2 regions of the Erwinia pyri genome follow, and region 2 is predicted to be linked to the other one. Evidence: riboswitches for the same ligand, from Rfam matches in the RefSeq annotation. Region 2 holds a riboswitch; the other holds the start of a gene.
What was found. A riboswitch is a leader RNA that binds a small molecule or an ion and turns the genes downstream of it on or off. The one in region 2 is predicted to bind thiamine pyrophosphate.
Positions count from the first base shown of each region.

Region 1 (15,375 bases), 440 kb from region 2:
CCGGCCAAGAAAGTGGAAATCATCACCGAAGCGGAAGCGGAAGTGGCTGAGATTCAGGAGCAGTTCCAGTCTGGTCTGGTTACCGCTGGCGAACGTTATAACAAAGTGATCGATATCTGGGCTGCGGCCAACGAACGCGTTGCTAAAGCGATGATGGAAAACCTCTCTACCGAAGTCGTGATCAACCGCGATGGCGTGGAAGAGCGTCAGGTTTCCTTCAACAGCATCTTTATGATGGCTGACTCCGGTGCGCGTGGTTCTGCTGCCCAGATCCGTCAGCTGGCCGGTATGCGTGGTCTGATGGCTAAGCCAGATGGCTCAATCATCGAGACGCCAATTACCGCGAACTTCCGTGAAGGTCTGAACGTACTCCAGTACTTCATCTCCACGCACGGTGCTCGTAAAGGTCTTGCGGATACCGCACTGAAAACCGCGAACTCCGGTTACCTGACCCGTCGTCTGGTTGACGTGGCACAGGATCTGGTGGTGACCGAAGATGATTGTGGTACCCATGAAGGTATCATGATGACTCCGGTTATCGAGGGTGGCGATGTTAAAGAGCCACTGCGCGAACGTGTTCTGGGTCGTGTGACCGCAGAAGACGTGCTGAAGCCGGGTACTGCCGACATTCTGCTGCCACGCAACACCCTGCTGCACGAACAGCAGTGTGACCTGTTGGAAGAGCACTCTGTTGACAGCCTGAAAGTTCGCTCCGTAGTAAGTTGCGAAACTGACTTCGGCGTGTGCGCCCACTGTTATGGACGCGATCTGGCACGTGGTCACATCATCAACAAAGGTGAGGCCATCGGCGTTATCGCAGCACAGTCCATCGGTGAGCCGGGTACACAGCTGACGATGCGTACGTTCCACATCGGTGGTGCGGCATCTCGTGCGGCTGCTGAATCCAGCATCCAGGTGAAGAACAAGGGTACGCTGAAGCTGATCAATGCTAAGTCGGTAACCAACTCCGCTGGCAAGCTGGTTGTTACTTCACGTAACACCGAGCTGAAAATGATCGACGAATTTGGCCGGACCAAAGAGAGCTATAAAGTTCCTTACGGTTCTACCATGGCGAAAGGCGACGGCGAGCAGGTTGCAGCGGGCGAGACCGTAGCAAACTGGGATCCGCATACCATGCCGGTTATCACCGAAGTGAGCGGTTTCATTCGCTTCACTGACATGATTGACGGCCAGACCATTACCCGCCAGACGGATGACCTGACCGGTCTCTCCTCTCTGGTGATCCTGGACAGTGCTGAACGTACTGCCGGTGGTAAAGATCTGCGTCCAGCGCTGAAAATTGTTGATGCCAACGGCAATGACGTAATGATCCCAGGCTCCGATATGCCTGCTCAGTACTTCCTGCCAGGTAAAGCGATTGTGCAGCTGGAGGACGGTATCAAGATCAGCTCGGGTGATACCCTGGCTCGTGTTCCGCAGGAATCTGGCGGTACCAAGGACATCACCGGTGGTCTGCCACGCGTTGCTGACCTGTTCGAAGCGCGTCGTCCGAAAGAGCCGGCAATCCTGGCTGAAATCAGCGGCATTATTTCCTTCGGTAAAGAGACCAAAGGGAAGCGTCGTCTGGTTATCACCCCGATTGATGGCAGCGATCATTACGAAGAGATGATTCCGAAATGGCGTCAGCTGAACGTGTTCGAAGGTGAGCGTGTTGAGCGTGGTGACGTGGTTTCCGATGGCCCAGAGTCTCCACATGACATTCTGCGTCTGCGTGGCGTGCATGCGGTGACCCGTTACATCACTAACGAAGTGCAGGAAGTTTACCGCCTGCAGGGCGTTAAGATTAACGATAAGCACATCGAAGTCATCGTTCGTCAGATGCTGCGTAAAGCAACCATCGCCAGCGCAGGAAGCACTGACTTCCTGGACGGCGAGCAGGTTGAAGTGTCACGCGTTAAAATTTCTAACCGTGAACTGGAAGCCAACGGCAAAATCGCAGCAACCTATATGCGCGATCTGCTGGGTATCACCAAAGCATCACTGGCGACCGAATCCTTCATCTCTGCCGCATCGTTCCAGGAAACGACGCGCGTACTGACCGAAGCAGCCGTTGCGGGCAAACGCGACGAACTGCGCGGCCTGAAAGAGAACGTTATCGTTGGCCGTCTGATCCCAGCCGGTACCGGTTACGCTTATCATCAGGATCGTATGCGCCGTAAAGCAGCTGGCGAAACGCCGGTTGTTCCTCAGGTGACTGCGGATGAAGCTTCTGCCAGCCTGGCAGAACTGCTGAACGCTGGTCTGGGCGGCAACGACGATTAATCGTCGCTGACCTCCTGACGTAAAAACCGCTCTCCGGAGCGGTTTTTTTATGCCTGTCGTTCTGGGAAATTTCACATTTGTTGGCGCTTATTCGCTAATTGCTAATCATATTATTATATTTTGCTAGCAATTAACCTTTAAGAGAAAACAATGAAAATGAAATCTGTTAAGACTCTGGTCGCCGCCACCCTGATGACAGCCTCTCTTTCAGCCTGTGCGGCTGAGACTACTGCGCCGAAAAATCCCATCAGCGTCCACGTGCTTAATCTGCAAACGGGCGTGCCCACTGCGGGAGTCAGCGTAGAGCTGGAACAACGTTCTGATGCGGGCTGGGTCAAGCTGGCAGAAGGCAAGACCGACAGCAATGGCCGTATCGCGGCGCTTTATCCGGCAAATAAGTCGATGGCGGCGGGGGATTATAAAGTGGTCTTCAAAACGGGTGACTACTACAAGAGTACGCATCAGCCGACCTTCTTCCCGGAAATTCCGGTTATTTTCCATGTAGAGAAGAGTGGCGAGCATTACCATATTCCGCTGTTGCTGAGTCAGTATGGTTACTCAACCTATCGCGGAAATTAATCGATTCTCCCCCTTTGTTCATCTCTGGATGAAGATCGGATCAGTTAAGCAGGATGGTGCTGAGCAATGCACAACGCCATCCTGACTTCATTTAATCCCGTCAGCATCATAAATACTCAATACCGTCTTCGTTCAGCGCAATGAGTTATCTCGCCGGGCATAAGGCTCCGTTCACCGCAGCGAGTTATCCCGTCGTACAAAAGCCCTGATTCAAAGAAGCCAGTCATTCTTCCCGGCGCAGGCTGAGCTTAAGCTCATCTACGGCATTTATTTATAACGCTCCACATCCTGTCGCGTCAGACCAATATCCTTGAGCTGAGCCGGGCTTAATCTGCTCAGGATCCTCTTCGTATGCTTTCTGGCGTACCAGGCTTTCCACAAACGATAAGGCAATTTGTAGATCAGATGAAACGGTGATGCTGCAAAAGGCCGCGCAGCCCGGTTTTCGTTAAATTCCATGCTCTTCTCCTCAGCGGGGTATAGCGTTAGTCTGCGCGGAACGGGCGGATCAATACAGATTCAAAAATCACCTTTCTTTAACATACAGATTGGTGGATAGTGGTTCTGAATGGTGAAGTTCGATGAAATCTGTACTGGTTTCGGGGATAAATGGCTGGTGGGGAGCATACAATGACAAGGTATCAACATCTGGCGGAGCTACTGGCGCAGCGGATTGAGCAAGGGCTCTATCTGAGTGGTGAGCGTCTGCCCTCAGTCAGGACGCTCAGTAGTGAGCATGGCGTCAGCATCAGTACCGTCCAGCAGGCTTATCACCTGCTGGAAGAGCGACGGCTGATCACGCCGCAGCCCCGTTCCGGCTATTTTGTCACGCCCCATAAAGCGGAGCCGCCCGTCCCGCCGCTTACCCGTCCTGCGCAGCGCCCTGTGGAAATCACGCAGTGGGACGCGGTGCTTGAGCTGCTGAATGCCCGGCAGGAGAAAGATGTGCTGCAGCTCGGCAGCGGCATGCCCGATCTCAATCAGCCAACGCTTAAACCGCTCTGGAAGATCATGAGCCGAATCGGCCATCAGCAGGATGTGCGGATGCTGAACTATGACAATATCTATGGCGTGCCTGAACTGCGCGAACAAATTGCCCGGCTGGCGGTAGATGGCGGATGCCATCTGGTACCCGAAGACATTGTCATCACCACCGGCTGCCATGAGGCTCTCTCTGTCTCTATTCGGGCGGTATGCCAGCCGGGCGATATTGTGGCCGTTGAATCACCCACCTTTCACGGCACCATGCAGTCGCTGCGCGGTTTTGGTATTAAGGCGATTGAGATCCCCACCGATTCAGAAACCGGCATCAGCCTGGAGGCGTTAGAACTGGCCCTGGAGCAGTGGCCGATAAAAGCGGTAGTGGTGGTGCCGAACTGCAACAATCCGCTGGGATTCATTATGCCGGAAGCCCGCAAACGTGCGCTGCTGGCGCTGGCGCAACGGTTTGACGTCGCCATTGTCGAAGACGATGTCTATGGCGAACTGGCGTATGAATATCCCAGGCCCTCAACGATCAAGTCCTTTGATGATGAAGGGCGTGTGCTGCTCTGCAGCTCATTTTCCAAAACTGTGGCGCCAGGGCTGCGGGTGGGATGGGTGGTGCCGGGACGCTATCTGGACCGCGTACTGCATATGAAATATATCGTCACCGGTTCTACCGCCACCCAGACGCAGATGGCTGCCGCAGAATTCGTGCGGCTGGGACATTATCCGGCGCACCTGCGGCGGATGCGGCAACATTACCAGCGTAATCTGGAGATTTTTACCCACTGGGTACGGCACTATTTTCCCTGTGGGATCTGCGTTACGCGGCCACAAGGTGGCTTTCTGATGTGGATCGAACTGCCTGAAGCGTTCGATGCCGTCCGGCTCAATAAAGAGCTACGGGAAGCAAAATTACAGGTAGCGGTCGGCTCGCTGTTTTCCGCTTCAGGCAAATATCGCAACTGTTTGCGACTGAGCTATGCCCAGCCCTTCACGGAAAAAACGGGCAGGGCACTTGAGATACTGGGAGCTGCGGTGGAAAGAGCGATGGAGCAATGCGGTATCGCCACGCCCCTCTCTTTAAAGGCGCAGGAGGGCAGGATCAGTATGGGGGAGGAAAACTGACCCACCCTGATGAGCCTCTGCCAGCTCAACAGCAGCACTCTGCCTCTGCTAAAAATGCAGGATCGCTCCCGGCGTAACTCTTTGCGAGAGGGCGCCGGAGAGTTCAACGTCAGGCTCTTATAAGCGCAAAAGCCTGCGGCGTCTCGCCGGCTTTTATTTCTTACCGTCCCAGATAGCGATCCCAGTCTTTCCATACCGGCTGCATTCCCGCCTGGATTAACGCTTCGGCAACCTGCTGAGGATGACGATTATCATGCGGGGAAAATTGCTCAAGCTCTCTCTGCGTCTCCGCATAGCCGCCGGGCTGCGTTTTCGAGAAGGCGCTGAGGGTATTGATCGCCAGCGGCACCACCTTATCGCGGAACTGTGGTGACTCTCTGGTTGAAAGAGACTGCTCCACCTCAGGCGCAAATAACCTGAAGGCGCAGATAACCTGTACCAGCTGCGCTTCGTCCATCACCGAAGCGGGCTGGATGCCGCCCGCACAGGGGCGCAGCCGGGGAAATGCCACGGAGTAGCGGCTCTGCCACCAGCTTTTTTGCAGCCACAGCAGGTGCTCCGCCATCATATAGCAGTCGGTACGCCAGCTGTCGGAAAGACCAATCAGCGCACCTAAACCAATTTTATCGACGCCCGCCCGCCCCAGCCTGTCAGGCGTTTCCAGCCGGAAGAAAAAGTCCTGTTTGTTTCCCTTCAGATGGTGCTGGCTGTAGACCGCTGAATGATAGGTCTCCTGATAAACCAGCACGCCATCAAGCCCCAGCGTTCTCAGCTCGGCATACTCCGCTTCGCTCATCGGCTGCACTTCCATCATCAGAGAGCTGAAATGCTGACGGATCGAGGGGAGATGCTCACGAAAATAGGGCATGCCCACTTTCGCCTGATGTTCGCCGGTCACCAGCAGCAGGTTGTCAAAACCCAGCGCACGGATCGCTTCGCATTCACGCGCAATCTCTGCGGCATCCAGCGTCTTACGCTTGATGCGGTTACTCATGGAAAAGCCGCAGTAGGTACACTCGTTCGCGCAGAGGTTAGAGAGGTAGAGCGGCACAAACAGGTTCACGGCATGACCGAACCGCTGCCGCGTCAGCCGCTGCGCTTTTTGCGCCAGCGGTTCAAGATAGTGGATCGCGGCGGGCGAGAGCAGCGCCATCAGCTCTTCGCGCCCCACTTTGGCTGCATTCAGCGCAGCTTCAACATCGGCCGCGGTTTTACTGTGAATGCGCAGGCGAATGTCATCCCATTCCAGCTTTTCCCACTGAGAGACGAAACTTTTCATCCTTCACCTCCGGCCTGCAAAAACCGGGTCAGTGGGCTGGTGGGCACGGCCTGTTGCAAGCGCGAACCAGGGCCGCTTCGGTAGGCCAGCGCGCCAGCTTCTACAGCCAGCCTGAAGGCTCTGGCCATCTGCACCGGATCCCGAGCGGAGGCGATAGCGGTATTGACCAGCACCGCGTCCGCGCCCATTTCCAGCGCTTCACTGGCATGGCTTGGCGCGCCGATACCGGCATCAACAATCACCGGGACGTTCGCCTGCTCAATGATAATTTCCAGCAGATCGCGGGTTTTCAGCCCCTGATTACTGCCAATAGGCGCACCCAGCGGCATCACGGCCGCGCAACCCGCTTCCTCCAGACGTTTACATAAAACAGGATCGGCATGGCAGTAGGGCAGCACGGTAAATCCCTCTCTGACCAGAATTTCAGCTGCTTTCAGCGTCTCGATAGGATCGGGCAGCAGATAACGTACGTCAGGATGGATCTCCAGTTTCAGCCAGCGGGTTCCCAGCGCCTCACGAGCGAGGCGGGCGGCAAAAATCGCCTCTTCGGCCGTTTTAGCGCCGGAGGTGTTCGGCAGCAGTGCTACACCCAGCGCCTGTAACGGACGAAGAATAGCGTCATCGCCGCCCCGTAAATCCACGCGTTTCATCGCCATCGTCACCAACTGGCTACCAGACTCCCTTAAAGCTTCCAGCATCAGCGTGGGGCTGGAGAATTTTCCCGTGCCTGCAAACAGGCGGGATGAAAATGTTTTATCAGCAATTTGCAGCATATCAGCCTCCGGCGATGGCCTGGAAAATCACCAGCTCATCGCCCTCCTGTAAAAGATATTCCGCCCAGCGATCGCGCGGAATAATCTGTTGATTTACGGCCAGCGCAGTGCCGGGCTGGCGACGGGAAAGCTGCTCCAGCAGCTCAGCCAGCGTCACCGCTCCTTCAAGCGTCAGCGCATCATCATTAACAACGATCTGCATCGTGCTCTCCACACACCGGGCAGCTCGTGCTGCGCTCCAGGTTTAACGTCCGCCAGGTCTGCTGCCGCCCGTCAAAAAGCCGCAGCTTACCGTCCAGAGGGGAAGGGTGACCCGCTAACATTTTCAGGGCTTCTAATGCCTGTAACGTACCCATTACCCCCACCACCGGCCCCAGCACGCCGGCATTGCGGCAATTGCGCTGCGGCTCTGCTTCATCAGGCCACAGGCAGCGGTAGCAGCCCTGCGCAAACGGCGGCGTAAGAACCAGCAGCTGGCCGCCGAACCCCACGGCGCTGGCGCTGATCAACGGCGTGGCGCTCTTTACGCAGGCGGCATTGACCGCATGGCGGGTTTCCATGTTGTCGCTACAGTCCAGCACCAGATCGACCCACTCCACGCTCTCCTGCAGCGTGGCTGTGGTCATCCGGCGCTCCAGCGCAATAAACTCCACCTGCGGGTTGAGTGACTGCAGATGCTTTTTCGCCAGCGCGACTTTTGACTGCCCGGTTTCAGCGGTACGAAACAGGATCTGTCGCTGAAGATTACTGATATGCACAGTGTCATCATCGGCCAGCACCAGCCTCCCGACGCCCGCAGCTGCCAGATAGAGTGCCGCCGGGGAGCCTAACCCGCCAAGGCCGACAATCAGGACGCTGGCATCCTGCAGCTTTTGCTGGGCATCAGGACCAAACTCCTCCAGCAGCAGCTGGCGGCTGTAACGGAGAAAATCGCTGTCATTTAGCATCAGCGTCATCTCCTGTCCCGGCCAGCGCCAACAAGTCGGCTGTGGCTGCCCGCCAGTCAGCGGCCTGGGTGATAGCGCTGACCACGGCGATGCTGCCCACGCCGGTGGCCAGCACCTGCGGCGCACGCTCCAGAGTGATCCCACCAATCGCTACGGTGGAGATGCCCTTCAGGCGGGAGAGATGGCGTTGCAGTTCACTGAGTCCCTGTGGCGATGAGGGCATGACTTTGGTCTGCGTCGGGAACAGATGCCCCAGTGCGATATAGGAAGGTTGCTCTGCCAGAGCGCGATCCAGCTCCGCGTCGTCATGTGTGGAGAGGCCGAGACGTAAGCCCGCGCGATGCAGGACATCCAGATCCGCCACATCCAGATCCTCCTGACCCAGATGCACGCCATAGGCCTGATATTTAATGGCTGAACGCCAGTAATCATTGATAAACAGGCGGGCCTGATAACGTTTGCCCAGCGCGACCGCGTGGGCGATATCCTGCTCTACCGCCGCTTCCGGAAGATCTTTAATACGAAGTTGCAGCGTACGCACGCCAGCATCCAGCAGGCGTTCAAGCCATGCCACACTCTCCACTACCGGATAGAGACCAAGCCGCGCGGCAGTTGCGGGAAAAGGGCCGCGGCTCATGCTTTTTCCTCCCGAATCAGCGCGTCGGCAGGATGATAGAGTTCGCCGCCGCGCGTGCGGAACGCTTCGGACATTTCGGCCATCCCGACTTCAATTGGCTGCGCTTCCGCCTCCAGGCGGGCGGCATAGTCGCGCACCTCCTGGGTAATCTTCATCGAACAGAATTTAGGCCCGCACATTGAGCAAAAATGGGCCACCTTGCCCGACTCCTGCGGCAGCGTCTCATCGTGGTAGGCTCGCGCCGTATGGGGATCGAGCGCCAGGTTGAACTGATCTTCCCAGCGGAATTCGAAACGGGCTTTCGACATGGCGTTATCGCGGATCTGTGCGCCAGGATGACCTTTTGCCAGGTCTGCGGCATGTGCAGCAATCTTGTAGGTAATCAGCCCCTGCTTAACATCTTCCTTGTTGGGCAGTCCCAGATGCTCTTTTGGCGTGACGTAGCAAAGCATGGCGCAGCCAAACCAGCCAATCATGGCGGCACCAATGCCGGAGGTAAAATGATCGTACCCCGGCGCGATATCTGTCGTCAGCGGGCCAAGGGTGTAGAAGGGCGCCTCATGGCAGTGCTCCAGCTGTTCTGTCATATTGCGGCGGATCATCTGCATCGGCACGTGGCCGGGGCCTTCAATCATCACCTGCACGTCATACTCCCAGGCGATTTTGGTCAGTTCGCCCAGCGTATGCAGCTCAGCAAATTGCGCCTCATCGTTGGCGTCCTGCAGAGAGCCGGGACGCAGGCCATCGCCCAGCGACAGCGAAACGTCATAGGCCGCGCACAGTTCGCAGATTTCGCGGAAATGCTCATAGAGGAAACTCTCTTTGTGATGCGAAAGGCACCATTTCGCCATGATCGAGCCGCCGCGTGAAACGATCCCGGTCAGTCGCTTTGCGGTCATCGGCACGTAGCGCAGCAGGACGCCGGCGTGGATGGTGAAGTAGTCCACACCCTGTTCAGCCTGCTCCAGCAGGGTGTCGCGGAAGATTTCCCAGGTGAGACTTTCCGCCACGCCATTCACCTTTTCCAGCGCCTGGTAAATCGGCACGGTGCCAATGGGGACCGGACTGTTACGCAATATCCATTCGCGAGTTTCATGAATATTCCGGCCCGTGGAGAGATCCATCACCGTATCGGCACCCCAGCGTGCTGACCACACCAGCTTCTCCACCTCCTCTTCAATAGAGGAGCTGACGGCGGAATTACCGATGTTGGCGTTGATTTTCACCAGAAAATTACGGCCAATGATCATCGGCTCAGATTCCGGGTGATTGATATTGGCGGGAATGATGGCGCGCCCGGCGGCCACTTCCTGGCGAACAAACTCCGGGGTGATATTCTCAGGCAGGCTGGCGCCAAAGCTGTTGCCGGGATGCTGTTGCAGCAGCACCTCGCCACGGATGCGTTCACGCCCCATGTTTTCACGCAGGGCGATAAACTCCATCTCCGGGGTGACAATACCCAGACGAGCGTAATGAAGCTGGGTGACGCAGCGGCCAGCCAGCGCCTTGCGAGGGCGAGGAAGATGTTCAAAGCGGAGATGATCCAACCCTTCATCCGCCAGCCGCTGCTGAGTATAAACTGAGCTGAGCTGCTCTATGGGCTGCGTATCACCGCGTTCGCTAATCCACGCCTGGCGCAAACGAGCCAGCCCACGGTGCACATCAATTTTCGCTTCAGGATCGCCGTAGGGGCCTGCGGTGTCATAGACCGGCACCGGCTCGTTGGCTTCGAATAGCGGCTTCTCTTTGCTGCCGCCGGTTTGGGTCGGGCTGAGCTGGATCTCGCGCATCGGTACGCGAATATCCTCACGGGATCCACTTAGCCAGATACGTCTGGAGTTAGGGAAAGCTGTGCCCTGAAGGGAGTCGATAAATTGTTGTGCTTCTGCACGCTGTTCGCGGCGGGACGGTTTTTTACTGGTAGACATAGCGCGTTCCTGAAAAAAGGGAATGTGCTTGCCTGGAGTTCGGAGGAGTAAGCGCAGGGTGTGAAAACGTACGGATCCACACCGTCACTGAATGTTTACTCTTGTTCCCTTCGCAGGTACTAACCTGATCAGGTTCCGCGGATCCCGAATAAACGGTCTCAGCCCCTAAGGGCACTCCGACAAGAAGAATTTTGCCCGACTCAAGCGTCCGACAAAACGTAGGTGGTGAAAAAGTAACCTCACCTGTAGTGCCCCTTCAGCATAAAGGGGCTTTTTTAAAACTACAAGGTTTTTACAAAGTGATAACTTTTACGCCGGGCGGGCCAGCGCGCTGTCGTTAGCGGCGACTGCTTTATCCGCGCTTTTCTCCAGCGCCAGCTGGATGAATTTATCTTCCAGCGTAAAGCGGGCTTCCAGCGCTTCCCCTACTTCAGAGAGGGCGTTCTGGAATTCCAGGTAGTTATCATGGTCGATAGCGCCTTCCAGATGCGTATCGTAAATGCGCATAATGATTTCAGTATTGGCCTGCAGCGAAGGATAGATAATGGCCGCTTTAGCCAGCTGCTCGCTGCCTTCCATCTCTTCAATAAAGCGTTCGTAAACGGTGAAATGACCGGTAGAGAGATAATCGACCAGGCCCTGACAGAAATTGTCCAGTGCGTTTTCGTCGAGCGTAGTCAGCGATTCCTTGTTAGGCTTGATGCCAACCAGATGATAATAGGCAATCAGCAACTGCCTGCGGGAGCGCAGACAGAAGTCTACCAGGTCGCTGCATCCGCCAACGCGCGCGGTAAGGACTTCTAACTGGTTAAGCATGTGTGACTCCAGGTATGTAATATTTCTGTCTAGCCCCAATCCAGTAATTCAAAATTCTGCATGTTGAGGATGAGCAAATTTATGCAACGTGAGATTTCAAGCGTAGACGTTGGCTGGTGGGTTGTCAGTCATGAACATAAACTGTGGTTGCCCAAAGGTCAATTACCCTATGGCAACGCAGAAGAGAATGGGCTGGCAGGATCTACCGGATCTTTGATAGGCGAGTGGCAGGGCGATCCTGTTTATCTGATCTGTGAAAACCGGCCACAGGAGATGGGATCGTTACGCCAGATCCTCGATCAGGATGTCGGGCTTTTTCAGCTGGCGGGCAAAGGGATCCAGCTGGCGGAGTTTTATCGATCCCACAAATGGTGCGGCTACTGCGGCCATGAGATGCATCACAGCAAAACGGAAAGAGCCTGCCTTTGCCAGCATTGCCGCCAGCGTTACTACCCGCAAATTGCCCCCTGCATCATTGTCGCCATCCGCCGGGGCGAAGAAATTTTACTGGCCCAGCACACCAAACACCGTAACGGAATCTATACGGTACTGGCAGGATTTGTTGAAGTTGGCGAAACGCTGGAAGAGACCGTCGCGCGTGAAGTAATGGAAGAGAGCGGCATTAAAGTGAAGAATCTGCGCTATATCTCTTCACAACCCTGGCCATTCCCGCAGTCGTTAATGATGGCGTTTATGGCCGATTACGACAGCGGTGAGATCCAGATTGACCCGAAAGAGCTGCTGGATGCAGGCTGGTATCGATTTGATGCCCTGCCGCACTTGCCGCCAGCCGGAACGGTAGCACGTCGGCTGATTGAGGATACCGTTGCCCTCTGCCGCGCCGAGGCGGAATGAATGCTATACTGCGCGCCTGAATTTGAGAGAGCCTTTAAAGATGAGTGAACTGAAGAACGATCGTTATCTGCGCGCGCTGCTGCGCCAGCCTGTTGATGTCACACCTGTGTGGATGATGCGTCAGGCCGGTCGCTATCTGCCAGAGTACAAAGCCACCCGCGCCGTTGCCGGCGATTTTATGTCGCTTTGCAAAAATGCCGAGCTGGCCTGCGAAGTGACTCTACAACCGCTGCGGCGTTACCCGCTTGATGCGGCGATCCTGTTCTCGGATATTCTGACCATTCCTGATGCCATGGGTTTAGGTCTCTATTTTGAAGCCGGTGAAGGCCCACGCTTCTCCTCGCCAGTAACCTGTCGTGCAGATGTTGAAAAGCTGCCGGTACCGGATCCGGAGCAGGAACTGGGCTATGTGATGAACGCCGTGCGGACCATCCGCAAAAATCTCAACGGTGAAGTGCCGTTAATCGGCTTTACCGGCAGCCCCTGGACGCTGGCGACCTACATGGTCGAAGGCGGCAGCAGTAAAGCTTTCACCAAACTCAAAAAGATGATGTATGCGGAGCCGCAAACCTTGCATCTGATGCTGGATAAGCTGGCAGAGAGCGTTACGCTCTACCTCAATGCGCAGATCCGTGCTGGCGCGCAGTCGGTGATGATCTTCGATACCTGGGGCGGGGTGCTGACCGGACGCGATTATCTGGAGTTCTCTCTGCATTACATGCACAAAATTATCGATGGCCTGCAGCGTGAAAACGACGGGCGCCGCGTGCCGGTGACGATGTTCACCAAAGGCGGCGGCCAGTGGCTGGAAGCGATGGCTGCGACCGGCTGTGATGCGCTGGGGCTGGACTGGACCACCGACATCGCCGATGCGCGTCGTCGGGTGGGCGATAAAGTGGCGCTGCAGGGCAATATGGATCCTTCCATGCTTTATGCTGCACCTGCACGCATCGAACAGGAAGTGGCGACCATTCTTGAAGGTTTTGGTCAGGGCACCGGGCATGTCTTCAACCTGGGCCACGGCATCCATCAGGATGTGCCACCGGAACACGCGGGCGTATTTGTGGAGGCTGTCCACAAACTGTCACGCCCTTACCATCAGGGGTAAGTATGGATATTCAGGCATTAAAGCAGGAACAGTTAACGCGGGCGGCGGAAGTCGTTCGCGAAGATGACTTCGACGTTATGCCTCCACGCTATATTGGTGGCGCCGATGTGGGATTTGAGCAGGGGGGCGAGGTGACACGCGCCGCCCTCGTTATTCTGGAGTATCCCTCACTGAAGCTGGTAGAGCACCGGGTGGCCCGTATCGCCACCACCATGCCTTATATCCCCGGTTATCTCTCTTTCCGCGAATATCCTGCGCTGCTGGCCGCCTGGGAGCTGCTTGAGCAGCGTCCCGACCTGTTATTCGTTGACGGACAGGGAATTGCGCATCCGCGCCGCCTGGGCGTAGCCAGCCATTTTGGCATGCTGGTGGACGTGCCCACTATCGGCGTGGCCAAACGTCGTTTGTGCGGCAAGTTCGAGCCGCTGGGCGATGAGCCGGGCGAACGGCAGCCGCTGATCGACAAAGGCGAGCAGATTGGCTGGGTGCTGCGCAGCAAGAGGCGCTGTAATCCGCTGTTTATCTCTTCCGGGCATCGCGTTAGCGCAGATACAGCCCTGACGTGGGTAGAAACTTGCTTACAGGGCTACCGGCTTCCCGAGCCGACCCGCTGGGCAGATGCCGTCGCCTCTAACCGCCCCTCTTTTGTCCGACTTGGCCTGCAGGGTTAACGGTGTGAGCTTTCTGCTTTTCAGTTACACTGCTGGCCGCGCACTTATCTTTAAGAGATCCCAACATGTTACGTAATCCCATTCACCTGCGGCTTGAGAAACTGGAAAGCTGGCAGCACGTTACTTTTATGGCCTGCCTGTGTGAACGTATGTTCCCCAACTACTGGGCATTTTGCCAGCAGACCGGTTTTGGGGATGCGCAAATTTATCGCCGTATTCTTGATCTGATCTGGGAAACCCTGGTGATCAAAGATGCCAAAGTGAATTTTGATTCGCAGCTGGAAAAGTTTGAAGAAGCGATTCCGGCAGCAGAGGATTACGACCTGTATGGCGTCTATCCCGCCATTGATGCCTGCGTGGCGCTGAGCGAACTGCTGCACTCCCGTCTGAGCGGTGAAACGCTGGCGCATGCGATCGCCGTCAGCGAAGCCTCCATTACCAGCGTTGCGATGCTGGAAATGACGCAGGCTGAACGTGAAATGACCGATGAAGAGTTAAAAGAGAACCCGGCGGTAGAAGAGGAGTGGGACATCCAGTGGGAGATTTTCCGCCTGCTCAGCGCCTGCGAGGAGAGGGACCTCGACCTGATCAAAGGACTGCGATCTGACCTGCGGGAGTCGGGGATCAGTAACATCGGTATAAATTTTCAGCAATAACACGATAAAACGTGACTTCAGGCCTGATTTGTAGCGCCTTAAGGCTTCACATTCGCCCCCAGTCTGGTCTACATTTGGGGGGCTGAAAAATGTGGCTAGCGGTGCGTGAATGCAGGAGAGCGCCAAATTTGGTTTTTCCCTCGCACATGATGCTTAGCAAGCGATAAATACACTGTAAGGATAACTTATGAACAAGACTCAACTGATTGATGTAATTGCGGACAAAGCGGACCTGTCTAAGACCCAGGCTAAAGCTGCTCTGGAATCCACCCTGGCTGCGATTACTGAGTCTCTGAAAGAAGGTGATGCTGTACAACTGGTTGGTTTTGGTACCTTTAAAGTTAACCACCGTGCTGAGCGTACTGGCCGCAACCCGCAGACTGGTAAAGAAATCAAAATTGCTGCTGCAAACGTACCGGCATTTGTTTCTGGTAAAGCACTGAAAGACGCTGTTAAGTAATCGTCTGACGGTGAAAAGTTTTAAACAGGGGGGCGTAAAGCCCCTTTTGTTAAGGTTCTGGTTCTCTGCTTTTCTCTGCTTCAGCTACGCCTGCTGCGGCAAACCCGCCCGCAATGTGTGATAATCACACCCATGAAACGACACCCGTTTACCTTCTCCACCCTCGCGCTGATGCTGCTGATGCTGGCAGGATGCAGCTCACGCTCCACGCGCCCTGATTTTACCGCCAGCGGCTATCTTGCTGACCGTGGCACCGTCAGGATCTGGCGTA
Region 1 is NZ_CP132353.1:4,195,153-4,210,527, reverse strand. Features, by position in the region: gene rpoC (DNA-directed RNA polymerase subunit beta') at 1-2,283, shown strand, start outside; gene uraH (hydroxyisourate hydrolase) at 2,440-2,862, shown strand; gene Q3V30_RS19930 (DUF1127 domain-containing protein) at 3,130-3,321, opposite strand; gene Q3V30_RS19925 (aminotransferase-like domain-containing protein) at 3,493-4,974, shown strand; gene thiH (2-iminoacetate synthase ThiH) at 5,135-6,253, opposite strand; gene Q3V30_RS19915 (thiazole synthase) at 6,250-7,026, opposite strand; gene thiS (sulfur carrier protein ThiS) at 7,028-7,228, opposite strand; gene Q3V30_RS19905 (HesA/MoeB/ThiF family protein) at 7,212-7,973, opposite strand; gene thiE (thiamine phosphate synthase) at 7,963-8,610, opposite strand; gene thiC (phosphomethylpyrimidine synthase ThiC) at 8,607-10,538, opposite strand; TPP riboswitch at 10,627-10,727, opposite strand; gene rsd (sigma D regulator) at 10,848-11,354, opposite strand; gene nudC (NAD(+) diphosphatase) at 11,436-12,209, shown strand; gene hemE (uroporphyrinogen decarboxylase) at 12,250-13,317, shown strand; gene nfi (deoxyribonuclease V) at 13,320-13,988, shown strand; gene Q3V30_RS19870 (YjaG family protein) at 14,054-14,644, shown strand; gene hupA (nucleoid-associated protein HU-alpha) at 14,832-15,104, shown strand; gene Q3V30_RS19860 (DUF1481 domain-containing protein) at 15,237-15,375, shown strand, end outside.
Region 1: linked by a shared signal. The riboswitch ahead of thiC (phosphomethylpyrimidine synthase ThiC) and the one ahead of thiB (thiamine ABC transporter substrate binding subunit) in region 2 are both predicted to bind thiamine pyrophosphate.

Region 2 (15,375 bases):
AGGCTCTGGGATGAATGACAGGTATGATAATGCAATTTCTGGCCTTCAGCATGGCGAATTGAGGAGTATATGCGCTATTGGGGTAAAGTAATTGGCCTTGTGCTTGGATTATTGAGCGGCACCGGGTTTTGGGGGTTAGCGTTTGGCCTGTTGATCGGCCACCTGATTGATAAAGCGCGAGCGGTTCAGGGACAGGGCTATTTTGCGAATCAGCAAACCCGACAGACGCTGTTTTTCCGCACTACGTTTCAGGTAATGGGCCATTTGACCAAGTCAAAAGGGCGTGTGACCGATGCGGATATTCAAATGGCGTCTCTGTTAATGGATCGCATGCAGCTGCATGGCGAAGCCAGAAACTCGGCACAGCGCGCATTTCGCGAAGGAAAAGAGGGCGACTATCCTCTTCGCAGCAAACTGCAAGAGCTGCGCAGCGCCTGCTTTGGCCGTTTTGATCTGATCAGAATGTTTCTGGAGATCCAGATTCAGGCAGCGTTCGCGGATGGCTCACTGCATCCTAATGAGAGAAAAGTGCTGTTTGTGATTGCCGAGGAGCTGGGCATTTCGCAGACGCAGTTCGATCAGTTCCTGCGCATGATGGAAAGCGGCCAGCAGTTTGGCGGCGGTGGGCACTATCAGGGCGGCGCAGGCTCGCAGGGCGGTTTTGGCCAGGCGCGGCGTGGGCCGACGCTGGAAGATGCCTGTAGCGTGCTGGGCGTGAAAAGCAGCGATGATGGCACCACCATCAAGCGTGCCTACCGCAAGCTGATGAGCGAGCATCATCCGGATAAGCTGGTGGCGAAGGGCTTACCACCGCAAATGATGGAGATGGCGAAGCAGAAAGCGCAGGAGATCCAGGCCGCTTACGATCTGATCAAGCGCGAGAAAGGGTTTAAATAATCCCGCGCGTTGAGATCAAAAATCGGCTGGCTGGTAAAAGGTAACAGGCGTCTTGTACTGCGGGTGGGTGAGGCTTAACCTTTCCGCATGCAGCTGCAGGCGAGGCGCCATCGCCCTGGCTTCATCATGGGCATAAAAATTATCGCCAAGGATGGGATGCCCCAGCGCCAGCATATGAACCCGGAGCTGATGAGAGCGCCCGGTAATCGGCTTTAACCGTACGCGAGCGCTATTATCTGCCGCATACTCCAGCACTTCATACTCCGTTTGCGCCGCTTTTCCCGTTTCAAAACAGACTTTCTGCTTAGGCCGGTTCGGCCAGTCACAAATCAGCGGCAGATCGACCAGCCCTTTCTCCTGTCCGGGATGCCCGAATACTCTGGCGACATAGGTTTTCTGCGGTTCACGATCGCGAAACTGGCGCTTGAGTTCACGCTCCGCCGCTTTGGTCATGGCCACCACGATTACACCGCTGGTAGCCATATCCAGACGATGCACGCACTCCGCGGCCGGAAAATCGCGCTGAATCCGCGTCATCACGCTGTCTTTATACTCGGCAAGACGACCAGGCACGGAGAGCAGGCCGCTGGGCTTGTTCACCACCATAATATGCGCATCCTGATAGAGGATATGCAGCCAGGGTTCCTGCGGAGGGTTGTAGGGTTCCATCATCTTGTTTTATCCGGGGCGGCGTAAACCGCCCCCTTGTGGGTTACTGATGCGTCACGACAATCAGGCGCAGCGCGTCAAGACGCCAGCCCGCTTCGTTCAGCGCCGACAGAACCTGCTCTCGGTTACTCTCCAGCGCCTCGATTTCATCCTGACGGATGTTCGGGTTGACGGCGCTAAGAGCATCCAGACGCGAGAGTTCCGCGCTCAGCTTTTCATCCGCTTCCTGACGGGCCGCGTCAATCAGCTCACGAGCCAGGGCTGCGGCCTCTTCTTCAGCCAGCTGCAGGATCTCGTGGACATCCTGCTGAACAGCGTTGACCAGTTTGCTGCCGGTGTGGCGGTTTACCGCATTAAGCTGGCGGTTAAAGCTTTCAAACTCCACCTTGCCGGCCAGGTTGGTGCCTTTACGGTCCACCAGCATTCTGACTGGCGTAGGCGGCAGGAAGCGGGTGAGCTGCAGATGTTTCGGCGCCTGCGCCTCAACCACATAAATCAGCTCCACCAGCAGCGTGCCCACCGGCAGTGCCTTGTTCTTCAACAGGGAGAGGGCGCAGCTGCCGGTATCGCCGGAGAGGATCAGATCCAGGCCGTTACGCACGATAGGGTGTTCCCAGGTGACGTACTGCGCATCTTCGCGTGACAGGGCCTGACCACGGTCAAAGGTGATGGTACAGCCATCTTCCGGCAAACCCGGGAAGTCCGGTACCAGCATATGATCGCCAGGGGTCAGCACGATCATGTTATCGCTGCGATCTTCCTGATTGATCCCCACGATGTCGAACAGGTTGAGCGCAAAGTTGACCAGCTCGGTGTCGTTATCCTGCTCGGCAATTTTTTCAGCCAGCGCCTGCGCTTTCTCGCCGCCGTTAGAGTTCAGCTCCAGCAGACGATCGCGCCCCTGCTCAAGCTGGCTTTTCAGCGCGTTATGCTGCTTACGGCAGTCGGCAATAAACTCATCCAGGCCGTCGGTGTTTTCCGGCGAGGCGAGATAGTCCACCAGCTTAGCGTAAACGTTGTCATAGATGGCGCGGCCGGTAGGGCAGGTGTGCTCAAAAGCGTCCAGCCCTTCATGGAACCACTGCACCAGCACGGACTGCGCGGTTTTTTCCAGATAAGGCACGTGGATCTGAATATCGTGCGCCTGACCAATACGGTCAAGACGGCCAATACGCTGCTCCAGCAGGTCGGGGTTAAACGGCAGATCGAACATCACCATCTGGTTAGCGAACTGGAAGTTACGGCCTTCCGATCCGATTTCCGAACAGAGCAGAACCTGTGCGCCTTCCTCTTCGGAGGCAAACCAGGCTGCCGCGCGGTCGCGTTCAATAATGGAGAGGCCCTCGTGGAACACGGCGGCACGGATCCCTTCGCGCTCGCGCAGGACCTGCTCTAACTGCAGCGCAGTAGCGGCTTTGGCGCAGATCACCAGCACCTTGTGCTCGCGGTGACTGGTCAGGAAGCCCATCAGCCACTCGACGCGGGGATCGAAGTTCCACCAGGTGCCGCTGTCGCCTTCAAATTCCTGATAAATCTGCTCCGGATAGAGCATGTCGCGCGCGCGCTCGTCGACAGTTTTCCGCGCGCTCATGATGCCGGAGACTTTGATCGCGGTCTGATATTGCGAAGGGAGCGGCAGGCGGATCTCATGCAGTTCGCGTTTCGGGAAGCCCTTCACGCCGTTGCGGGTGTTACGGAACAGCACGCGGCTGGTACCGTGACGATCCATCAGCATGCTGATCAGTTCCTGGCGGGCTTCCAGTTTCTCTTCGCGATCGCTGTTGGCGGTTTGCAGCAGCGGTTCGATATCCTGTTCACCCACCAGATCGTTGAGCATATTCAGCTCATCCTGGCTCAGCGCTTTATCCGCCAGCAGGCCGGTTACCGCATCGGCGATGGGACGAAAATGCTGCTGCTCTTCAACAAAGGCGGCGAAATCGTGAAAGCGGTTGGGATCCAGCAGGCGCAGACGGGCAAAATGGCTCTCCATACCCAGCTGCTCTGGCGTTGCGGTCAGCAGCAGCACGCCGGGGATCTGTTCAGCCAGCTGTTCGATTACCTGATATTCACGGCTCGGCTTGCCCTCTTCCCACGCCAGGTGGTGCGCTTCATCGACGATCAGCAGATCCCAGGCGGCTTCGGCCAGCATCTCCAGGCGCTGCTTGTTGCGGCGCACGAAGTCGAGCGAGCAGATAACCAGCTGTTCGGTTTCAAACGCGTTGTCGCTGTCGAGCTGCGCCTGCGCATAACGCTCATCGTCAAACAGCGCGAAGCGCAGGTTAAAGCGGCGCAGCATCTCAACCAGCCACTGATGCTGCAGCGTTTCCGGCACCACAATCAGCACGCGCTCGGCACGGCCTGCCAGCAACTGCTGGTGGATGATCATCCCCGCTTCAATGGTTTTCCCCAGGCCCACCTCATCCGCCAGCAAGACGCGTGGCGCATGGCGACGGCCCACGTCATGGGCGATATGCAGCTGGTGCGGGATCAGGCTGGTACGCATTCCGCGCAGGCCGCTGACCGCCAGGCGATACTGCTCGCTCTGATATTTACGCGCGCGAAAGCGCAGGGCAAAGCGATCCATGCGGTCGAGCTGACCGGCGAACAGGCGATCCTGGGGTTTGCTGAACACCAGCTTGCTGTCGAGCATCACTTCACGCATCACCACGCCGGTTTCCTGGGTATCCAGACGCGTGCCGATGTAGGTCATCAGGCCATTTTCCGTGGTGACTTCTTCAACTTCAAGCTGCCAGCCTTCATGGCTGGTGATGGTATCGCCCGGATTAAACATCACGCGGGTGATAGGAGAATCATTTCTGGCATAAAGACGGTTTTCGCCGGTGGCAGGAAACAGTACGGTCACCATACGCGTATCAACCGCGACGATAGTGCCCAATCCCAATTCGCTTTCCGTATCGCTGATCCAGCGTTGACCAAGTGTAAAAGGCATAGATATTCGGCTCGATTCTCTTAGAGGTTATTGCAGGCAATAGCACGACCGCCCGGCATTCAATGCCCGGCAGAAATATTCAGAGGGTCAGGAAGGGCGCTATGGTACTGGAAGGTGGCGCGTTCGTCACCTGTCAAAAAAGCCCCAACTGACCTGTTACCAGTGTAGCAAAGTCATCTTCAAGGAAAGGAAGTATCCCCTCGGCCACCGGCTGAAGCTGCTTTGTGAGGTAGTGATCATAGTCGAGCGGGGTGCTCCTTGCTTCCAGCGGTTCCGGACCCGAAGTTGCCATCACGTAGCGAATTTTCCCGCCTTTTTGATACTGCAAAGGGCGGCCCAGCTTCTGATTTTGCTCGTCGGCGATTCTGGCCGCGCGCACGTGGGGCGGAACGTTGCGCTGGTAGTCATCCAGCGGACGGCGCAGCCTCTTACGGTAGATCAGCTGGTCATCCAGCTCGCCGTCCAGCAGCTGCCGCACGGTTTCAAGAATGTAATCCTGATAGGGCTGTTTCTTAAATATGCGGCGGTAGAGCTCCTGCTGGAAATGCTGCGCCAGCGGTGTCCAGTCGGTGCGCACCGTCTCCAGCCCCTTAAACACCATTCGCTCCGTTTCCCCTTCCCGGATCATCCCGGCGTAGCGCTTTTTGCTGCCCTGTTCTGCCCCGCGAATGGTCGGCATCAGGAAGCGGCTGAAATGCGTTTCAAACTCCAGCTCCAGTGCGCTTTCCAGCCCAAGCGTCTGCTGCAGATGGTCACGCCACCAGGCATTCACCTTAGTGATTAACTGCTGACCAATTGCCGCAGCCGACTGGTGATCGTGTGGGGATTTCAGCCAGACAAAGGTTGAGTCGGTATCACCATAAATCACATCAAAACCTTCTGCTTCTACCAGCTCCCGGGTTTGCCGCATGATCTCGTGCCCGCGCAGAGTAATAGAGGAAGCCAGCCGGGGATCGAAAAAGCGGCAGGCGCTGGTGCCCAGCACGCCGTAAAAGGCATTCATAATGATTTTCAGCGCCTGCGAGAGGGGCTGGTTACCCTCTTTTTTGGCCGCTTCCCGCCCTTGCCAGATCTGGTTTACCATTTCCGGCAGGCAGTGAGTGGTACGGGAAAAGCGCGCTTCGCGGAAGCCGGCAACGGAATCCTTTTCATCAGGATGCGCCAGACCTTCCACCAGGCCGACGGGATCGATCAGGAAGGTGCGAATAATAGCGGGATAAAGGCTTTTGTAATCCAGCACCAGGACCGAATCATACAGGCCAGGCCGTGAATCCATCACGTAGCCGCCGGGGCTCGCCTCCGGCGCCACTTCTCCCATGCCCGGCGCCACGAAGCCTGCGCGGTGCATACGGGGAAGATAGAGATGGCTGAAGGCCGCCACCGAGCCGCCGTGACGATCCACCGCCAGCCCGTTCACCGTGGCGCGCTCCAGCAGGAAAGGCATGATCTGCGTTTTCTCAAAGATGCGCGTAACCAGCTCGCAATCCTTCAGGTTGTAGTGGGCCAGCGCAGGCTTGTCTTCGGCAAAGCGCTGATCGATCTCCTGCATTCTGTCCCAGGGATTATTGATCGCTTTGCCTTCGCCCAGCAGCTCGCGCGAGACGGCTTCCAGGCTGAAAGAGTCAAAGTTCCAGAAGGCGGATTTCAGCGCGTCGATGCCGTCAACGATCAGCCTGCCGGTGGCCTGAGCGAAAAATACGCCGGGTTTGAAACCGTGCTCCCGCCACTCCAGCGCTTCATTATTACGGCCTAATTTTAGCGGAACGCCGTAACGATCGGCATGCTTTTGCAACACGCGCAGGTCAAACTGCACCACGTTCCAGCCAATCAGCACGTCCGGGTCGTGCTGTGCAAACCAGGCGTTGAGTTTTTCCAGCAGCTGCGGGCGGCTGGAGAGATACTCCAGCGTAAAATCCAGCCTGCTGGCATCGCCGTTTTCAGGCCCCAGCATATAGACGATGCGCTGTCCGCACCCCTCAAGCCCGATGCAGTAAAGCTCGCCGTGGCGGGTCGTTTCTATGTCCAGCGAAACCCACTTCAGCGGCGGGCGATAGTCAGGGTTAGGCTTGAGGCGGGTATTAATCAGGCTGTTACCCGCCTTCTGACCGCTGAACCAGACAGGCGCGGTAATAAACCGCTCCATTAAAAAGCGATCCGGCGGGCGGATATCAGCTTCGTACACCATGATGCCGTTTTCACGCAGCAGCTTTTCCAGCTTAAGCAGCTGCCGGTATTGACGGCAATAAAGCCCCACGACGGGACGCTGGCGAAAATCTTTCAGGGTCAGCGGCGCAAAACGAATCTGGCGCTCCTGTTGCAGCAGCGCTTCAGCCTGCTGTTGATACGCCTGCGGGATAAACGCCACCGATTCCTGCGGCGGCAGCACCACTCTTTGCGGGCCCTGGTCCGTTGCCAGCCACAGCACCACCTCAGTACCGGAAGGGGTATCCCGCCAGTGGCGGGTAAGCAGAAAGCCTGCGCGTGCGTCGTTCACCTGAAAGCCCGTTTGCTGAATCAATAAGCAATAATAGCATGTTTATTTATACAGTTCTCGTGACCGGCAACGGCTCTGTCAGTATTCCATACAATTCAGACCTTGACGGATCGGGGGTGGCTCAGGACAATCCGACCTCAAACAGAAAGAGAATATGGAAAGTATGGAAGCCTGGCTGGAACATTTAATCACGCAATCGCTGGCCTGGTCGCTGATGGCCGTTGGGCTGATCACCTTTCTGGAGTCGCTGGCGCTGGTCGGCCTGCTGCTGCCCGGCACCGTTCTGATGGCCTCTTTCGGTGCGCTGATTGGCAGCGGACAGATTGGCCTCTATCCCGCCTGGCTGGCAGGGACGATCGGCTGTCTGGTAGGGGACTGGATCTCCTATCTGATTGGCTGGCAGTTCAAGGGTCCGCTGCACCGCTGGTCCTTTATCAAAAAGCACCAGGGGCTGATGGATAAAACCGAACACGCGCTGCATCAGCACAGTATGTTTACCATTATTGTCGGGCGTTTTGTGGGGCCGACACGCCCCCTGATCCCGCTGGTAGCGGGAATGCTGGAGCTGCCGGTCAAGAAGTTTATCCCGCCAAACATCATTGGCTGCCTGCTCTGGCCGCCGCTCTATCTGTTGCCGGGCATTCTGGCTGGCGTGGCGATTGATGTGCCGAAAGGGGCCAGCAGCAGCCTGTTCAAATGGATCCTGCTGGCGGTAGCGCTGCTGGTATGGCTGGGCGGCTGGCTTGGCTGGCGCTGGTTGCGGGCCAGAAAACAGAGCGACTGGGCGACAGCTTACCTGCCGCCAAGCCGTCTGCGCTGGCTGGCGCCGCTGATGATAGTGGCCGCCCTGGCAAGCCTTGTCGCCCTGCAATTCCATCCGATGATGCCGGTTTTCCGCCAGCTGTTGTGGCAGGTCTTTATCGGGCATTAAGGGTGGCTTATGGGCGACGTAACTTTCAGCGCAGGCTGATGCCCAATACTTCCGCCTCAGCGACTTCGCCTTTCAGCAGCATTTCGGTGCTGCCATCCCAGTAAACCCGTCCGTCAACAATCAGCACGCTGCGCGGCGCAATGCGCGCGGCGTCTTCAATGCTGTGCGAGACCATCAACAGCGTGATTTGCCGCTCCCGGCACACTTCATCCACCAGCTGCAGCATCTCCTTGCGCAGAGCAGGATCCAGGGCAGAAAAAGGCTCGTCCAGCAGCAGGATCGGCTGCTGACGCACCAGACAGCGGGCCAGGGCAGCACGCTGCCGCTGACCACCGGAAAGCTGGCCCGGAAGGCGCTGCAGATAGGTTTCCAACCCAACGCGCTGCGCAATCTGCTGCAAAGTCTGCTTATGAGCCTGACTCAGCTTCAGGCCGGGATGTAAGCCCAGGCCAATATTCTGCGCCACCGTCAGATGGGGAAACAGATTGTTCTCCTGAAAAAGCATGGATACCGGGCGACGGGCGGGGGGCGTATGGCTGTGATCTTCGCCACTAAGCCGCAGCTCGCCGCTGTTAATCTGCAAAAAACCCGCTATCAGACTGAGCAGTGTGCTTTTCCCGGCGCCGCTGGGCCCCAGAATCGCCAGCCTCTCTCCGGCCTGCATACTCAGGGAAAAACGCATCGGCAGATGGTTGTAGAGATAAGTCAGATTAGTCAGCGTCAGCATGGCGTCCCGGCAGTTTTTCAATCAGGGTAAAGAGAAGGAAACAGAGCAGCAGCAGCAGCAGCGCCGTGACTGCGCCATCCTGGGTACGGTAGGAGCCCATCTGCTGATAAAGGTAAAATGGCAGCGTGCGAAAGCCCTCATTGCCGAACAGCGCGACCACGCCAAAATCCCCAATCGACAGCACGCAGGCAAACGCCAGCGCCTGAGCGAGCGGGCGCTTCAGGGCTCTGACTTCAATCAGCCTGAGGCGGTTCAGGCCGCGAATATCCAGCGAAAGGCAGAGGCGGTTATAGCGTTCGGCCAGATCGCGCAGCGGGTTTTCCATCACCTTCATGGCGTAGGGAATGGCCATCAGCGCATTAGTGAAGATCACGATGCCGTCCGCAGAGTCCGGCAGGCCTGCGGTGGTATTGAGCAGCAGGAAAAAGCCGGTGGCCAGCACGATACCCGGCATCGCCAGGATCAGCATGCCGCTGAGCTCAAGGGCGTGGGCAGAGACGGGGCGCTGACGGAGCCTGAGCTCGCGGCTGCTCCACAGCAGCATCACTGTGAGGATCACACAGAGCAGGCCAGCACCCAGCGCAATGCGTAAAGAGGTCAATGTTGCCTGCCAGAGCGCGGGTTGCTCTAACACGGCAGGAAGCCCCTGATTTACGCCGTCGGCAATCACGGCGAGCAGGGGAGGAAGCAGTAAAATCAGCGCGCAGGCGATAAGCAGCACGTCCCACACTTTTGCCGGCAGGCTGTCTTCAGGATTTCGCCAGCCGCTGAGGCTGGCGGTACCCGAAGGCAGCACTTTACTCAGCCACTGGCTCAGCATCACCAGGCCCAGACAGCAAACCATCTGGATCAGCGCCAGCAGTGCGGCCCGGCCGGGATCGTAATCAAAATTCAGCGCCTGGAAGATAGCCAGCTCAATAGTGGTGGCTTTGGGGCCGCCGCCCAGCGACAGCACGGTAGCAAAACTGGCAAAGCAAAGCATAAAGATCAGCGCGCCCGCAGGCAGCATCTGCCGCCGCAGCCAGGGCCACTCCACCACGCTGAAATGGTTCCAGCCCCGCAGGCCTAACTGCGCCGCCAGCTGCCGCTGCTCGGCGGGGATCTGCTCCAGCGCCTGCAAAAGCAGGCGGGTAGCCAGAGGCAGATTAAAAAACACGTGCGCCAGCAGAATGCCTTGCAGGCCATAAGGGGTAAAGGTGTACTGGATGCCCAGTAACGAGCAGAGCCCCGCAAGCCAGCCGGTACGCCCGTAAACGCTGAGCAGACCAAAGACGGCCACCAGCACCGGCAGCACCAGCGTCATTGCGCAAAGTCGCAGCAGCGTTTCTCTGCCGGGAAAACGCCGTCGGTAGAGCGCCCGCGCAAGGGGAATGGCAGGCCCAACCGCCAGCATGGCGGAAAGGAAAGCCTGCCAGAAAGAGAAGCGCAGCACGTGCCAGAGGTAGTCATCCTGCCAGAGTTGAGCCGGATCGATTTCCGGCGCGCTGGCCCAGAGCGCAGCAAAGGCCAGCAGGGCCACGGCGACCAGCAGCAAGGCTGCCAGCGTACCGGGCACCAGCCAGCCAGCTATCAGCGGCTGACGGCGCGTTGCCATGCATTGATCCATTGGCTGCGCTGGCTGGCGACTTCTTGCGGCGTGTACTGTAGCGAGGTGGCGGGCACAGTTAACGTATCAAACCCGACAGGCAGCGTGCTTTTTACCACCGGATACATCCAGTTGCCGGTTGGAATGCTCTGCTGGAACGGCTTTTCCAGCATAAATTTCATGAACTTCTGCGCCAGTTCAGGCTGCTTACTGGCCTTGAGCTTTCCGGCTACCTCGACCTGCAGATAGTGCCCTTCACTGAAGTTAGCCGCCGCATACTGCTCTTTTTTCTCTTCGATCAGATGGTAAGCGGGAGAGGTGGTGTAGCTCAGCACCATATCACCTTCCCCTTTAAGGAACAGGCCGTAGGCTTCGCTCCACCCTTTGGTCACGGTGACCGTTTTCTTCGCCAGCTTCTGCCAGGCTTCCGGCGTCTGGTCGCCAAAGACTTTCTGCATCCACAGCAGCAGCCCCAGCCCTGGCGTACTGGTGCGGGGATCTTCGTAAATCACCTTGAGCGGGCGATCGGTCTCGACCAGCTCCTTCAGGCTTTTGGGCGGATTTTGCAGCTTGGTTTTGTCATAGACGAAGGCGAACCAGCCATAGTCATAGGGCACAAAGGTTTTATCATGCCAGCCGCCAGGCAGCGTTGTCTGGCTGGTATCCACCTGGCTTTGTGCAAACAGACCCGTTTTCTCAGCGGCATCCAGCAGATTGTTATCCAGGCCCAGCACCACATCCGCTTTACTGTTTTTGCCTTCCATCCGCAGACGGTTCAGCAGCGACACGCCATCCTCCAGCGCAACATATTTCAGTTCGCAGCCGCAGTTGGCTTCAAAGGCTTTTTTAATGGCGGGACCGGGACCCCAGTCGGCAGAGAAGGAGTCATAGGTGTAGACGGTTAAAACAGGTTTCGCCGCGAAAACCGGGGCGCTGAGCAGCAGCAGGGGCAGTACTTTTTTTAACACTTTGCGTTCCTTGAAGGTGAGAGGTCGCAAAGGATCTGAGTAGGTAACACACTCTCAAATCCCTACGCCGGCATTATCCGGATCAGGTTCGACGGGTTTTTCTCAGCGCTGGCGATGAAACACCGCTAACGCACCCCGTTGAGAACGGTTCATTCTAGTGATTTACCGGCTTTAGCGAAAGCCTCATGATTCCGGCGGCGCGAACCAGGCAGATTTGAAGTCAAACCAGCCAAGCGTATTCATCCTGACGCCGCGCATGCTGCGCTGGCCCTCCAGCAGCAGCCAGTGATGAAACAGCGGATGCAGAGTCCAGGTATTAATAAGCTGCTGACTCCACTCCGCCAGCGGCAGCTTCTGCTCACGCCAGCGCCTGGCATCCTGCTGCCAGTCCAGCGTCACGCAGTGATGAACCAGCGGAATTTCATACAGCAGCGCAAACAGGGAAAACTCCAGCGGCAGCGTGAAGTTGGCGCTGCCCAGCCAGATATCGCTCTCCGCTTCGCCGCGGTGCCAGATGTCATAATCCACCTGTTGAGCGATCAGCTCCACGCCCTGTTCCGCCAGCAGGGGGCGCAATGCATTGGCGATGCCCTGATGCTCAACATGGTCGTTATACCAGGTCAGGGTCAGCGTAGTCAGCCCGGCGGGTTTGGCTGGGGTCTTCACCTCCCGCCGATGATGCCAGCGCGGCAGCAGTCCCCAGGCAGGAAACCAGTAGCGCTGGTAGCCCGGCCCCGCCTGGTTCAACAGGGCGATAGGGTTGAAGAGCATGCTGACCCAGCGGCGCACCTCTTCATCCCGGCCCAGGGGTGAGCGCTGGTCAAACAGCAAAAAATAACATCCCTCTTCCAGACGGCTCTCTTCCGATTTCTCTTCCAGGCTGCTGCCTTCCAGCTTCACGCCGGAATAGACCAGCTCTTCACTGATTTCCGGTAAGACCCAGATATTGACCTCATCAATCAGCGCGCGGAAACCGAAATAGTCATCAAAAGCCTGGATCCTGAGCTGGGAGGGCTGATTGCGCACCACGGCATAGGGGCCGGTGCCGATCGGCTGTCGGGCGAAGTCTGGCAGGGATTGCCACTCTCTCGGCAGGATCATGGCGCTGACGCTGCCCAGCAGCCAGGGCAGCCAGCCGTCGGGCTGGTTAAGAGTGATATCCAGTGTCCAGGGCGCTGAAGAGGTAATCGTATCGAAATGAGAAAAGAGCGGCTGCGGTTTTAAACGCACCAGCGTAGCGATGATATCGTCCGTTTCCAGTTCACGACCATGATGAAAATGGATAGCGGGGCGCAGGTAAAAGCGCCAGTGCAGCGGCGTGATCTGCTGCCAGTGGTGGGCGATATCGGGTTCGATTTCCCCATTTTCCTCATTTATACGGGTCAGGCTGCTGAAGATCTGTCGGGCGAGGTGCGTCTCTGAACGGCGTAACGGCTTGCCGGGTGCCAGATTAAGCAGCGAACGATAATAGAGCACGCGGAGAATATGCTTTCCCTGACGAAAACTGCGGCCAAGATGGGAGAGCAGCATGCTTCTCACCGCTTTTTTATCGCCGACCAGCGGCACCAGCTGGTCAATAAGATCGTTTTCCAGCAGCGCCTCGGCCCGCTGCTGCTGCAGAGCCAAGCCGGTACAGAAAAAGCGGAGCGTTGAACGCTTGCCGCGGCCCGCGACGGAGTGCCACGCCAGCCAGCCTTCCGCCTCCATAGCGTTAAGAAGATTGCGCATATGCCGCCGCGAACAGTTTAACTGTAGAGCGAGATCGTTAAGCGTTGTCTCCTGAGACTCGCCTTCGCAGCTTTGCCAGAGCCGGATAAACTGTTGTTGCAGACGGGCAGAGGACATAAAAGGGGAACCTTTGAAAAAATTCAGTCTGTTTTTCTTGCCCTATATTAAGATCATACTGGCTGAAGATGAAAGAGCGGGAGGCATTCCCCGGAATGGCGCTCTGACATCCACTTATCATTCTGAGTAAGGTGCAGTTTCACCTGCCAGCCGCGGCTACCCCGGCTGGCTTTTTTCGTGGGTTCATGTTTTCTTCTATGCTTGCTGTTTGTCGCCTCAGCTGGGGCGGCTTAATCTTCCTGAAGGACCCGGCATGAAATTGCTGCTTACGCGTCGCCGTCGTATTAATCCTGTTTATCTGGCTTTTATGGCCGTCTCGTTTATGGTCGGGGTGGCGGGTGCGCTGCAGGCACCCACCCTGAGCCTGTTCCTCACGCGTGAAGTTGCGGTGCGGCCATTCTGGGTCGGGCTGTTCTACACCGTGAATGCGATAGCCGGCATTGCGGTAAGTATTCTGCTGGCGAAGCGGTCGGACAACCGCGGCGATCGCCGTATGCTGATCCTGTTTTGCTGCGTAATGGCGATAGGCAATGCGCTGCTGTTTGCCTTCAGCCGGGACTATCTGACGCTGATCACGTTCGGCGTGCTGCTCTCTGCGCTGGCCAGCGTGTCGATGCCACAAATTTTTGCGCTGGCGCGTGAGTATGCCGACAGCTCCGCAAGGGAAGTGGTGATGTTCAGCTCGGTGATGCGTGCGCAGCTCTCGCTGGCCTGGGTTATTGGCCCGCCGCTCTCCTTTGCGCTGGCGCTCAATTACGGCTTTACCACCATGTTTACCATCGCCGCAGGCCTGTTTGTGGTCTGTATCGCGCTGATCTGGTTTGCACTGCCTTCGGTGCCACGCGTGGAACAGCCGCCGGAAGTGGTGATTACGCAAATCAGCGCATGGAAGAACCGGGATGTGCGGCTGCTGTTTCTGGCCTCGCTGCTGATGTGGACCTGCAACACCATGTATATCATTGATATGCCGCTCTATATCAGCAGCGTACTGGGCATGCCTGACCGGCTGGCGGGGTTGCTGATGGGCGTAGCGGCGGGGCTGGAAATTCCCGCCATGCTGCTGGCGGGTCACTATGTAAAACGTTTTGGCAAACGAAAAATGATGCTGTTTGCCGTGGCGGCTGGCGCGCTATTTTATCTGGGACTGGTGCTGTTCCAGTCGCGTGCTGCGCTGATGGCTTTGCAGATTTTCAACGCCATCTTTATTGGCATTGTGGCCGGCATTGGCATGCTCTATTTTCAGGATTTGATGCCTGGCAGGCCAGGCGCGGCGACCACGCTGTTTACCAACAGCATTTCTACTGGCGTGATCCTTGCCGGACTGCTGCAGGGCGCGCTGGCGGAGACGTTTGGGCACTATTCGGTCTACTGGGCAGCGCTGGTGCTTGCACTCGGCGCGCTGGTGATGTCGGCAAAGGTGAAGGATGTCTGAGGAGTGGCTGACCCTGTATCAGACACTCCTCATTAAGGCCCTAGCGTAAGAACACGGGTTGCTTCTGCTCGTATGCCGTAATGTCAGCATCATGCTGCAGCGTCAGGCCGATGTTATCCAGCCCGTTGATCAGGCAGTGGCGGCGGAAGGCATCGATGGTGAAGGGGTAATGCTTTTCACCGGCGATCACCTCCTGCTGTTCAAGATCAACGGTAATGCTTACGCCGGGCTGGCTGGCGACCAGTTGGAATAACTCCTCAACCTCCTCTTCGCTTAATGTCACCAGCAACAGCTGGTTATTAAACGAGTTATTGCCGAAGATATCGGCAAAATCGCTGCCGATAATCGCCTGAATACCATAATCGGTCAGCGCCCAGGGTGCATGCTCGCGGGAGGATCCGCAGCCGAAGTTTTCACGGGTCAGCATGATGCTGGCGCCCTGAAAAGCGGGTTTGTTCAGCACGAAATCGGGATTGGGGATCTGGCCTTCGGCATCGCTATAGCGCCAGTCGTAAAACAGATTGCGGCCAAAACCGGTACGCGTCACCATCTGCAAAAATTGCTTGGGGATAATGGCGTCGGTATCGACGTTTGCCGCATCCATCGGCACCACGATGCCGGTATGCCGGGTAAATTTCTTTGCCATAGAGATTCCTTAGCGTAATTCGCGAATGTCAGCGAAGTGGCCGGCGACCGCAGCCGCGGCGGCCATTGCCGGGCTCAGCAAATGCGTCCGCCCACCGCGGCCCTGACGACCTTCGAAATTGCGGTTGCTGGTAGAGGCGCAGCGCTCTCCCGGATTCAGCCGGTCATTGTTCATCGCCAGACACATAGAGCAGCCGGGCAGGCGCCATTCAAATCCCGCGTCGAGGAAGAT
Region 2 is NZ_CP132353.1:3,757,755-3,773,129, reverse strand. Features, by position in the region: gene djlA (co-chaperone DjlA) at 70-897, shown strand; gene rluA (bifunctional tRNA pseudouridine(32) synthase/23S rRNA pseudouridine(746) synthase RluA) at 913-1,566, opposite strand; gene rapA (RNA polymerase-associated protein RapA) at 1,610-4,516, opposite strand; gene polB (DNA polymerase II) at 4,650-7,010, opposite strand; gene Q3V30_RS17860 (DedA family protein) at 7,174-7,941, shown strand; gene thiQ (thiamine ABC transporter ATP-binding protein ThiQ) at 7,967-8,668, opposite strand; gene thiP (thiamine/thiamine pyrophosphate ABC transporter permease ThiP) at 8,652-10,262, opposite strand; gene thiB (thiamine ABC transporter substrate binding subunit) at 10,238-11,221, opposite strand; TPP riboswitch at 11,263-11,369, opposite strand; gene sgrR (HTH-type transcriptional regulator SgrR) at 11,405-13,066, opposite strand; gene Q3V30_RS17835 (sugar efflux transporter) at 13,320-14,498, shown strand; gene leuD (3-isopropylmalate dehydratase small subunit) at 14,539-15,144, opposite strand; gene leuC (3-isopropylmalate dehydratase large subunit) at 15,154-15,375, opposite strand, start outside.